One region of the Sporosarcina sp. P18a genome, then DNA from elsewhere that is predicted to be linked to it. Evidence: riboswitches for the same ligand, from Rfam matches in the RefSeq annotation. Region 1 holds a riboswitch; each other region holds the start of a gene.
The links. Region 1 has a riboswitch for cobalamin ahead of CSV75_RS09420 (ribonucleoside-diphosphate reductase subunit alpha). Riboswitches for the same ligand answer to the same signal wherever they lie in the genome.
Positions count from the first base shown of each region.

Region 2: it holds a riboswitch for cobalamin, as region 1 does, so the genes downstream of both, metE (5-methyltetrahydropteroyltriglutamate--homocysteine S-methyltransferase) here and CSV75_RS09420 (ribonucleoside-diphosphate reductase subunit alpha) in region 1, are expected to answer to the same signal.
Region 3: it holds a riboswitch for cobalamin, as region 1 does, so the genes downstream of both, CSV75_RS13740 (hypothetical protein) here and CSV75_RS09420 (ribonucleoside-diphosphate reductase subunit alpha) in region 1, are expected to answer to the same signal.

Region 1 covers NZ_PDYQ01000002.1:402,703-406,177, reverse strand. The annotation lists gene CSV75_RS09430 (glycerate kinase) at 1-315, shown strand, start outside; gene CSV75_RS09425 (alanine/glycine:cation symporter family protein) at 388-1,809, shown strand; cobalamin riboswitch at 2,076-2,251, shown strand; gene CSV75_RS09420 (ribonucleoside-diphosphate reductase subunit alpha) at 2,411-3,475, shown strand, end outside.
Region 2 covers NZ_PDYQ01000001.1:67,585-71,059, reverse strand. The annotation lists gene CSV75_RS00385 (malate synthase G) at 1-1,361, opposite strand, end outside; cobalamin riboswitch at 1,764-1,896, shown strand; gene metE (5-methyltetrahydropteroyltriglutamate--homocysteine S-methyltransferase) at 2,044-3,475, shown strand, end outside.
Region 3 covers NZ_PDYQ01000006.1:65,000-68,474, reverse strand. The annotation lists gene CSV75_RS13745 (ABC transporter permease) at 1-1,400, shown strand, start outside; gene CSV75_RS13740 (hypothetical protein) at 1,449-1,673, opposite strand; cobalamin riboswitch at 1,921-2,110, opposite strand; gene CSV75_RS13735 (MATE family efflux transporter) at 2,259-3,475, opposite strand, start outside.

The sequences.
Region 1 (3,475 bases):
GTCGTGCTCGAAGCGATGGATTTCGCAAAGCATCTATCCTCTGCAGATTTCATCGTGACAGGGGAAGGGAAGACAGATCGGCAGACGCTTGCAGGCAAGGCATTAATGGGGATTGCGAAGCTTGCGAGAGTAGAGAATGTTCCGGTCATCGTCATTTCAGGGGCAATTGAAGAAGCGGCGCGTCAGGAACTACTTAAGTGGTTCACCGAGCTGCATTCATTGGACGATGGAGGGAAGTCGTTAGCTGAATTGATGGCACAAGCAGCAAAGTTATTGGAGAACAAAGCATCGACCGTCTTGCAACATAGACAGTAGAAAATAGTTTTATATTATACCATGCATAGCAAGTAGGCGAGTAGGGTATAGAATACACAAGGAGGTGGTCAGATGTTTCAAGATGCGATCGACTGGCTTGTAGGGCCGGCGAATAATTTCATTTGGACGTATGTTTTAATTGGACTGTTATTGGTAGCAGGTTTATATTTCACAATTCGCACGAAATTTGTACAAGTGCGCTTATTTGGTGAGATGTTCCGTCTGATTGTAGAGAAGAAGGATAACAATGACGGGGTATCGCCATTCCAGGCATTCACAATTAGTGCCGCGTCGCGCGTAGGAACAGGTAACGTAGCAGGGGTAGCCCTTGCGATCGGAATTGGTGGGCCCGGCGCGGTATTCTGGATGTGGGTTATCGCTGTAATCGGCATGGCGACAGGATTCATCGAAAGTACATTGGCACAAGTGTATAAAGTGAAAGACGGCGACACATTCCGCGGGGGGCCGGCGTATTATATGCAAAAAGCGCTAGGCTGGCGTAAACTCGGAATTGTCTTCGCGATTTTACTGACCATGTGTTTCGGATTCATATTTAATGCAGTACAATCTAACACCATCAGTCAGTCATTCACTGACGTATTCGGCATTCCTAACTGGAGTGTCGGGGTTGGGTTAATGCTATTAACAGGGATTATCGTCTTCGGTGGCGTCAAACGGATTGTAAAAGTAACACAGACCATCGTACCCATCATGGCGACTTTCTATATTTTGGTAGCGTTATATATCGTGATTATGAATATTTCAGAAGTTCCAGGCATTATTGTATTGATATTCGAGCATGCTTTCGGAATTAAAGAAGTCATGGGTGGCGGAATCGGAATGGCCATGATGCAAGGTGTACGTCGCGGTCTCTTCTCCAATGAAGCAGGTATGGGTAGTGTGCCAAACGCAGCTGCTACAGCGAACGTATCGCATCCGGCAAAACAAGGATTGGTACAAAGTCTAGGTGTGTTTTTCGATACCATCATCATCTGTTCTGCGACAGCATTCATCATTTTGCTCGGCGGATTGTATCAAACAGGTGAAACAAACGGTATCATCTTGACACAAAATTCCATGGCCGTACAAGTAGGCGCATGGGCACCATACTTCATTGCCGGTGCTATCATGTTCTTCGCCTTTAGTTCCATCATCGGAAATTATTATTATGGCGAAACAAATATTGAATTCATTCATGCTAACATCGTATGGAAACGAATCTATCAAGTTCTCGTACTTGTCATGGTATACTTCGGTGCAATCGCAAAAGTACAAGTTGTATGGGATATGGCCGACCTATTCATGGGACTAATGGCCATCATTAACTTAATCGTCATTCTACTACTTGGTAAAATTGCCTTTAAAGTACTTGACGACTTCACTAAACAACGTAAAGCCGGCAGAAACCCTGTCTTCAAATCAGCCAGCATCCCTGAATTAAAAGGCGCAGAATGTTGGGAAGAGACAGCGGAAAAACCAGAAGATCGTTTGTAATAGAGGTGGTTTGTGGATGTTAGGGATATGATTTTTAATCTTTAACTTATTACCATGTATAAATTAGGATTGCAGCGGAAATCCCTTCTCCACACAAACTATTTAGTCAAGAAGTAAAAAGTTTGATATACTATAAAATACTGAATAACAAAAGTCGAATCGTAGTTCAGAAGAAGGATTCTGAACTTCGGTTCGATTTTTGTTTTGCATGTTTGAACACAACATGTTAGGGTTATATATGAATCGACACACTATATATAGTGTATAACAGCAAACAGATGAATTGGTACCCACCACGTTTAAAAGGGAATCCGCCACTAACGGAGCTGCCCCCGCAACTGAGGGCACGGACGACTATCTTATAAAACCACTGCTTCGGCGGGAAGGAAAGATGGAAGAACGATGTGCCAGCCAGTAGACCTGCCAGTCATCTCAGCAAAACATTCTTCGGGGTTGGAGAGTGAAAGCACAAAGCAGTCTTATTTCAGTCTGCCTAAAACTTTCCGCGATCTACTAAGCGTCAATTGACGACTCCCGATTTTATTGGGAGTTTTTTTATTTAGTACATAACCGAATTAATTAACTAAAGGGAGCGGATATCATGGCTATTATTCAAGAAACTAAGGGACTTAATCTAGTGTTGGAAAACTTACAAGAAGAATTCGGCAAGAAACAAATGGTGCCGTTAATCGAAGCGAGTGAGAAATTCCAGGAGCGCCACCCAGCTAGCACGGCAACTGAATGGACAAACGCGATGGTACTAGAGTCTTTAAGCCGTATTGATGAAGCGAATACGTATTGGACGTTTGTAGCTGCACGTATTTATTTATTCGACGTCTATGCAAAGCAACAAGCATTGCGCGGGGCAGATGTTTATACCGACTTTGCGAAAAATGTAGAACGCTTGGTGGAACAAGGTTTATATACATCCGTTCTGACAGAGAAATATAGCCTGGATGAGCTTCAGGAAATCGGTAAACTACTCGATCCTTCTCGTGACCTATTATTCACATATATCGGTTTGAAAACATTGGTAGACCGATACGTAACCGTAAACTTTAAAAAACAGCCAGTGGAGCTGCCGCAAGAGCGCTGGTTGATCATCGCGATGACGCTAATGCAAGACGAAACAGTAGACCGCATTCATAAAGTTGGCGAAGCATACTGGGCGATGAGCAATTTATACATGACAGTAGCGACACCTACATTATCGAATGCAGGCAAGATGCACGGTCAGCTATCCAGTTGCTTTATCGATACAGTGGATGATTCCTTACAAGGGATCTACAACAGCAACACTGATATCGCGAACTTGTCGAAATTTGGTGGTGGTATCGGTGTCTATATGGGGAAAGTTCGTTCCCGCGGTGCATCGATTCGTGGTTTCGAAGGCGCGTCAAGCGGTGTTCTTCCATGGATCAAACAACTGAACAATACGGCAGTCAGTGTCGATCAACTCGGTCAACGTCAAGGTGCCGTAGCCGTTTATCTCGACGTATGGCATCAAGACATCTTCACATTCCTCGATCTCAAGCTCAATAACGGCGATGACCGTTTACGTGCACATGACATTTTCACAGGCGTTTGCTTGCCAGACTTGTTCATGGAGAAAGTCGAGTCCCGTGAAGACTGGCATTTATTCGATCCACATGAAGTCCGCACGAAA
Region 2 (3,475 bases), on a different contig from region 1:
TTGATGAATGCAATACGTTCTTTCACTTCATTGATTGCGGATTTCAGATTCAGTGACATTCTACGCTCTTCGTCCATTACACCGATTTTAATTGTATGGCGCTCAACACCTAGCAGATCTTCAATACGATTAAATAATTTGTTCGCAAATGCCGCCTCTTCTGGACTATGCATTTTCGGCTTTACGATATAAATAGAATTATGAAGCGAGTTTTTAAACGCTACATTTTCTTTAAAGTTATGCGTAGCAATTAAAGATGTAAGAACACCGTCCAAGATTCCTTCAGGTACTTCATTGCCATTTTCATCGAGAATTGCATTATTCGTCATTAAATGACCTACGTTACGTACGAACATTAATGAACGACCACGCAGTGTCAACTCTTTGCCGTCTACACCTATATACGTACGGTCAGCATTCAATTTTCTAGTAACTGTTTTACTACCTCGTTTGAATGTAGATTCCAAGTCACCCTTCATTAAACCAAGCCAGTTACGGTATACGCCCACTTTATCTTCAGCATCAACTGCGGCAATAGAGTCTTCACAGTCCATTAACGTAGAGAGTGCTGCTTCAATTACAAGATCTTTCACACCCGCCTTATCGCTTTTACCAATCGGGTTGTTCTTGTCAATAGCGATTTCGATATGCAATCCATTATTCACCAACAATACTGCAGTCGGTGCATCTTTGGATCCATTATATCCAACAAACTTGGACTCATCTTGCAATTGAGTCTTGTTACCGCTCTCAAGCGTTACTTCAAGTTTGCCTTCAACAATTTTATAAGCTGTTACATCTGCATGTGAACCTTCAGCCAAAGGCGCCGCTTGATCTAGCAAGTTTTTCGCGAAATCAATTACTTTCTGTCCACGAATCGGATTGTATTCAACACCCGCTTCAGCACCCGCTTCATTACTGATTACATCAGATCCGTATAGTGCATCGTATAAACTTCCCCATCGTGCATTCGCTGCATTTAATGCATAACGAGCATTATCGATCGGCACTACCAATTGTGAGCCCGCTTGGTTTGCGATTTCATGATCAACATTAGCTGTTGTCACTTTGAAATCTTCAGGAACTGGCTCTAAGTAGCCAATTTCTTGTAAAAACTCTTTATATTTAACGAAATCAATTTCGCCTTTATTATTTTGATGCCATTCACTAATGGCCTTTTGTAATTCATCACGTTTTTCTAATAGTGCTTTGTTTTCAGGAGCAAGTTCATGAATGAGCGAATCAAAGTTTGTCCAAAATTGATCATTTTGAATTTCTAAGCCCGGAAGAACTTCTTCTTTTACGAAGTTATATAGTTCTGTTGCGACCTGCAATTTACCTACTTGTTCATAGTTTGTCATGGATAAAAGCCACCCCTTAAAATTTTTCCGCTACACTGTTGTATAACATATAGCGATGAACACCCATCATTATCTATTATCCGGCAACACCCCATAGCCCGTCGATCTAAAATCGACACAATAAAGACAAATGATCTCTTCACTTGAAGACGTGTTAGTACATATCATACCTAAAGTCTAGTTTACTTTCAACTGAATTGTGAAAATTTTCACATCATAGTTATCCGCCTTCGAGACAACCTATTCATAAACAGTTATATAACAGTCGGCGTAATATGTTGTTTTATCATTTCGTATTATACTTCCATATCGTTAGTTGTTTTTTAGCATTTATCATTAAATTCTAACAGCGAGTTGACACACTATTTTGCATGTGATAGCTTTAGAGACAATCATCTGAATTGAATAGTTTGAAAAGTAGGTGGAATGAAAATACTTTCATTTCTTAAAAGGGAATCCTTTTCTTGGAGCGGTCCCGCCACTGTGAAGACGTTAATGCGTCCAGCCAGACACCTGCCTATTTTTCATGACGCTAATCCTACGGTGAATAGGGAAGTGTTAGACAGACGCAGTGTATAATCGCATGCTTACAAATAGCATGTTATTTTATACGTACTCGCATTTCTAACATTTCCCCTAGAGATGTTTTTTTTATTGAAAAAAATCAAGGGGGAAATTATCTATGGTAAAAAGCAGTATAACGGGCTATCCCGTAATAGGTGAAAATCGTGAGTGGAAACGTGTACTTGAAGCATTTTGGTCAAAGAAGATCTCGGAAGATGAGCTTCTTCAAACAACAAAAGAGATTCGCTTGGCAAACTTGAAGAAACAGCAAGATGCCGGGGTTGATTGGATTGCTGTGGGCGACTTCACATTGTATGATCGCGTACTGGATACGTCAGCCATGTTCGGAATCATTCCTTCACGCTATAACTGGAAAGGTGGACAAGTTTCCACTTCCACATACTTTTCGATGGCCCGCGGTAATGATGAGGCGGTTGCCTCCGAAATGACAAAATGGTTCAATACAAACTATCACTATATCGTGCCTGAATACGAAGGCCGGCGTTTTGAACTAACGGAAAACAAACCTCTAGCTGCTTATCGTGAAGCCAAGAGCGAACTGGGTATTGAAGGTAAACCTGTTCTACTAGGCCCCTATACATTACTAAAATTATCTAAAGGGTACGAGGATAAAGATGTACCATCCATTATCCTGCAACTGATACCCCTCTATCAAAAGGTATTACAAGAATTACAAGATGAAGGTGTACAATGGATCCAAATCGACGAGCCTATTCTATGTACATCAATAAGTTCAGATGAAATGAAGACTGTTACAGAAATTTATTCACAACTAACGAAAAATCTGAGCGGACTGAATATTCTTCTACAGACATATTTCGATTCAGTTGAACATTATAGAGAAACGATCGCGTTACCTGTTGCCGCTATCGGACTAGATTTCGTCCACGGACGCGAAAGAAATCTAGAGAACTTGAAGCAATATGGTTTCCCAGAAGATAAAATACTTGCGGCAGGAATTGTAGACGGTCGCAACGTATGGCGTTCCAATTTACGTGAAAAACTTACATTGACTGAAAAAATTCAACAGCATGTTACAGCTGATAATTTATGGATTCAACCTTCATGTAGCCTGCTCCACTCACCTGTTACGACTCGCTCGGAACAGAAACTAGATAAAACCATTTTGAACGCGTTAGCATTTGCCGACGAGAAGATTGAAGAAATTAAAGCTATTCAACTAGCAGTACAACATGGATATGAACAAGTTTCTAAGGCATTGGATGACAGTGAAGCAGCATTGACTGCATTTAATTCACTTCCTGCTCGCAATAATAAAGATGTACGTGAAGCGACTTCGGGAAGTCTACTATCAGACAGTAAGCGGAATCTTCCATTTGCAAAACGCAAAGTGAAACAACAGGAAAAATTCCAATTACCACTACTTCCGACTACCACCATCGGTAGCTTCCCACAAACACCGGAAGTACGGGCTACACGCAATAAATGGAGAAAAGGCGAAATTACAAATCAGCAATATAAAGATTTCGTTCAAGCTGAAATTAAAGAATGGATCGATATTCAAGAAG
Region 3 (3,475 bases), on a different contig from region 1:
CTTTGTTTCGTGTGACGACCGTGACGCAACAGCGGGTGAGAAAGATGACAGTGTTTCAGGCGGTCATTGGTGTGTTCGGTATTCTCCTCATTGTATTCGGCTATTATTTATCATCCCGATTATTTAGTAGTGTATTTCTTGGAAATCAGCTATTTCTAGTGATGATCGTCATACTAGCTTCTGTGATCGTAGGCACCTATTTATTTTATAAAGGATCTGTCAGCTTTATCTTTAACTTGATTCGTAAACGCAAAGGAGGATATCTGAACGTTAACGACGTGCTATCACTCTCTTCGATTATGTTTCGAATGAGATCCAATTCTCTTTTATTAATGATTATTACATCTTTATCTGCACTATCCATAGCATTACTTTCATTAAGTTATATATCGTATTACTCAGTAGAAAAGTCAGTAGAGCGTACGATTCCCGCCGACTTTACCATTCCGGATACTACACGCGCAGTGGAATTCACACAGTCACTTGAAACTGAAGGTATTGCCTATACGGAATCAGCTATTGATCTATTGACTATGCCTGTTGATTTATCGAGAGTTCTATCTATTCCAGGCGGAGAAAGTCAAGAGATGAGTTACACCGATATGCAGATGATTGTCATAAGTGATGAAGTATTGTCGGAGATAGACGTAGAAGAAAAGCAATTGCTCTTCGTTAACTCCGATAGTTTGACGGAAAACTTTATGAAATTCCAAGCGGATCAGCAAATCGTATTTCAAGGCAAAGAGCATATGTATGATCTGACACTGAAAGGGACGGAAAGAGTAGCTGTTCTTCCAACGCGTGTAGCTTATGGTTTTGTTGTCGCGGTAGTGGATGATCGGGTGTTCCAGAAAATGAATGTAGATAAAGACCCTTCCATAACGCCTGAATTCACTGAGTATCATGGAGTGGATATTACTAATGAAAATGATCTCGAAAAAGCGAATGAACTATTTAATGTGTTGGGAATAAACGAATGGGCAGGGCATGAATCAAAGCTTGAGGAAAGAACGAAACAGATGCAAAGTGCTGGCATGATCATGTTCATCGTGGGATTCCTTGGCCTTGCTTTCCTTGTTACGTCTGGCTGCGTCTTATACTTTAAACAGATGGACGAAAGTGAAGATGAAAAGTCGAACTACACTATTCTTCGTAAACTAGGCTATACACAAACGGATTTACTGAAAGGGATTCAACGAAAGCAGTTATTTAATTTCGGTATTCCATTAGTCGTCGGTCTCTTACATAGCTATTTTGCTGTAAAATCCGGCTGGTTTTTATTCGGTACTGAAATGCTGACACCAACGATTATCATAATGTTAATCTACACAGCACTATATTCAATATTTGGTTTGCTTTCCGTGTGGAATTATAAGCGTGTGATTAAAGATTCTCTATAACAGATTAATCCCCCTGACAAGGCAAGGACAGGGGGATTTTATTATGAATTAATTACTACCTACTAATTCAGCTACTACGATTTGATATGCTTTATCTAAATTAGCCAATTGTTTAGCTTTTTCTGCTGAGTTGTAGGTATGATCTTCGGAAATTTGTTTCTTTACATCTTTCACCAATATAGGAAGGGGGGTAGAGTGAGTACCCACACGTTCCGACATCAATGTGTCCTTTAATAAGTTTGTAAAGTCGTTAATAGTTTGATTGCACATCATTCATTCTCCTCATCGTGTTTGTATTAGTTCGTTGACATAAAAAACATCCATCCAGTAAATACCTGGAAGGATGTTAAGTGGGAAGCCATGACGAATTAAACGGTTCGGCAGGAAAAACATTTACGTTGGATCGACAGAAACTATATCGAAGCCTCCTAAAGAATGTCCTGATTCCGTTTTTTCGTACGTCGGCTTGTGTATGATTTTTCATAAGCCGCACTTGACACCTCCTATCCGCGTAGGGTATTGGTGTGTACTGATCTAGGCAGGTCTCCTGGCTCGTTTTCATCGTATAATTCACCTTCCCATTTCCCTTGCGGTGAAACAGTGGTAACGAATTATACTCCAACTCACAGTTGCGGGACAGCATCGGTTTTTCACCGATTTCCCTTTTAAGCGTTTAAGAAAATAAACGCACCTATCTCTAACACGATATTCAGTTGCCCTTTTAGTATATCACTCTTATTTAGAAAGGAACAAAAATAGTACAGCATCCTCCACTACATGACGAACACACCCTAATCCTACGGGTCGCGCTACTTGGAACAACGATTTATGTTTCCGGCCTATTCTATGGCTTAAAGTCTACCCAATTAAAGAATGCCGTGTAGCGTTTCGTTGATATATGAAAACACCTACAAACACGACAAACTCAGACGCTGGAATAGATAACCAAATACCGTTCAATCCAAAGAAGCGAGGTAAAATCATTAAGAAAATCAACATAATGATAATTTCGCGTGAAGCTGTGATCCAAGTTGCCATCCGTACATTGCCGATAGACTGATAATAGGTCATCATGACAAAGTTCGTACCTGTAAATAAATAAGCAAAGAAGAATAAATTAATTCCTGTAGTAGCCAAATCTCTTACGGCTTGTGGGAAGTCCTCGAAGATCGATACGATAGGGCTTGCCGCGAATTGACCGACAAGGAAGAACACAGCACCTGCCATGACAACGGTGAGAGTGGCCTTTTTTACAGTTTCCCTCATCCTTGCCTGGTTGCCGGAGCCTTGATAATAACTGATAAGTGGCTGAATCGCACCACCCATTCCAAGGAACAGCATGAGCATGACACTGTGTACATAGTTCAAAATAGAGAAGGCCGCAACACCTTCCGTGCCGGCCATCCGTTCGAACGCGATATTATGTGTAATGGTAAAGAAAGAGATCCCTAGCTCGGAAAGGAAGCTCGGAAATCCAACAAGTAGAATGGCTAGAAACAGCTTTTTATTAAACTTCAAGCGAATCAGTTTCAAGTTATTGTTCTTTTTTAAGAAGTGGGTTGCGAGTACTAGCATACCTATGAATGATGCAATAATGGTGGCGGATGCAGCACCGGCAACACCGTAATCAAAAATAAATAAGAATATATAATTCAGGACGATGTTAACGACAGATGTCACAATTAGCCCAGCCATTGAAAGATTCGGTGCTCCATCGTTGCGTACGAAAATACTAAAGGTGTTTTCTACAGTAAAGATAAAGCCAAATAGTAGAATGACAAATAAATATTGTGAAACATAAGGGAAAGTGGTCGTATTGGCTCCAAGTGCATAAGCTAACGGATCCCTATAAATAAAAGCGGTTAAACCTACTATAATGGTGGATAAGAAAATGGAGAAAATTGCATGTGTGAAAATCGAACGAGCTTTCAGCACATCTTTGGAACCCATTGCCATCGAGTATTTCGTGGCGGCGCCTATACCGATCCATAGGGAAATAGCAAAAAAAATCGTATAAACGGGAGCCGAAATTCCGACTCCCGCTAATGCTTCTGCACCTAATCGATTACCGACCA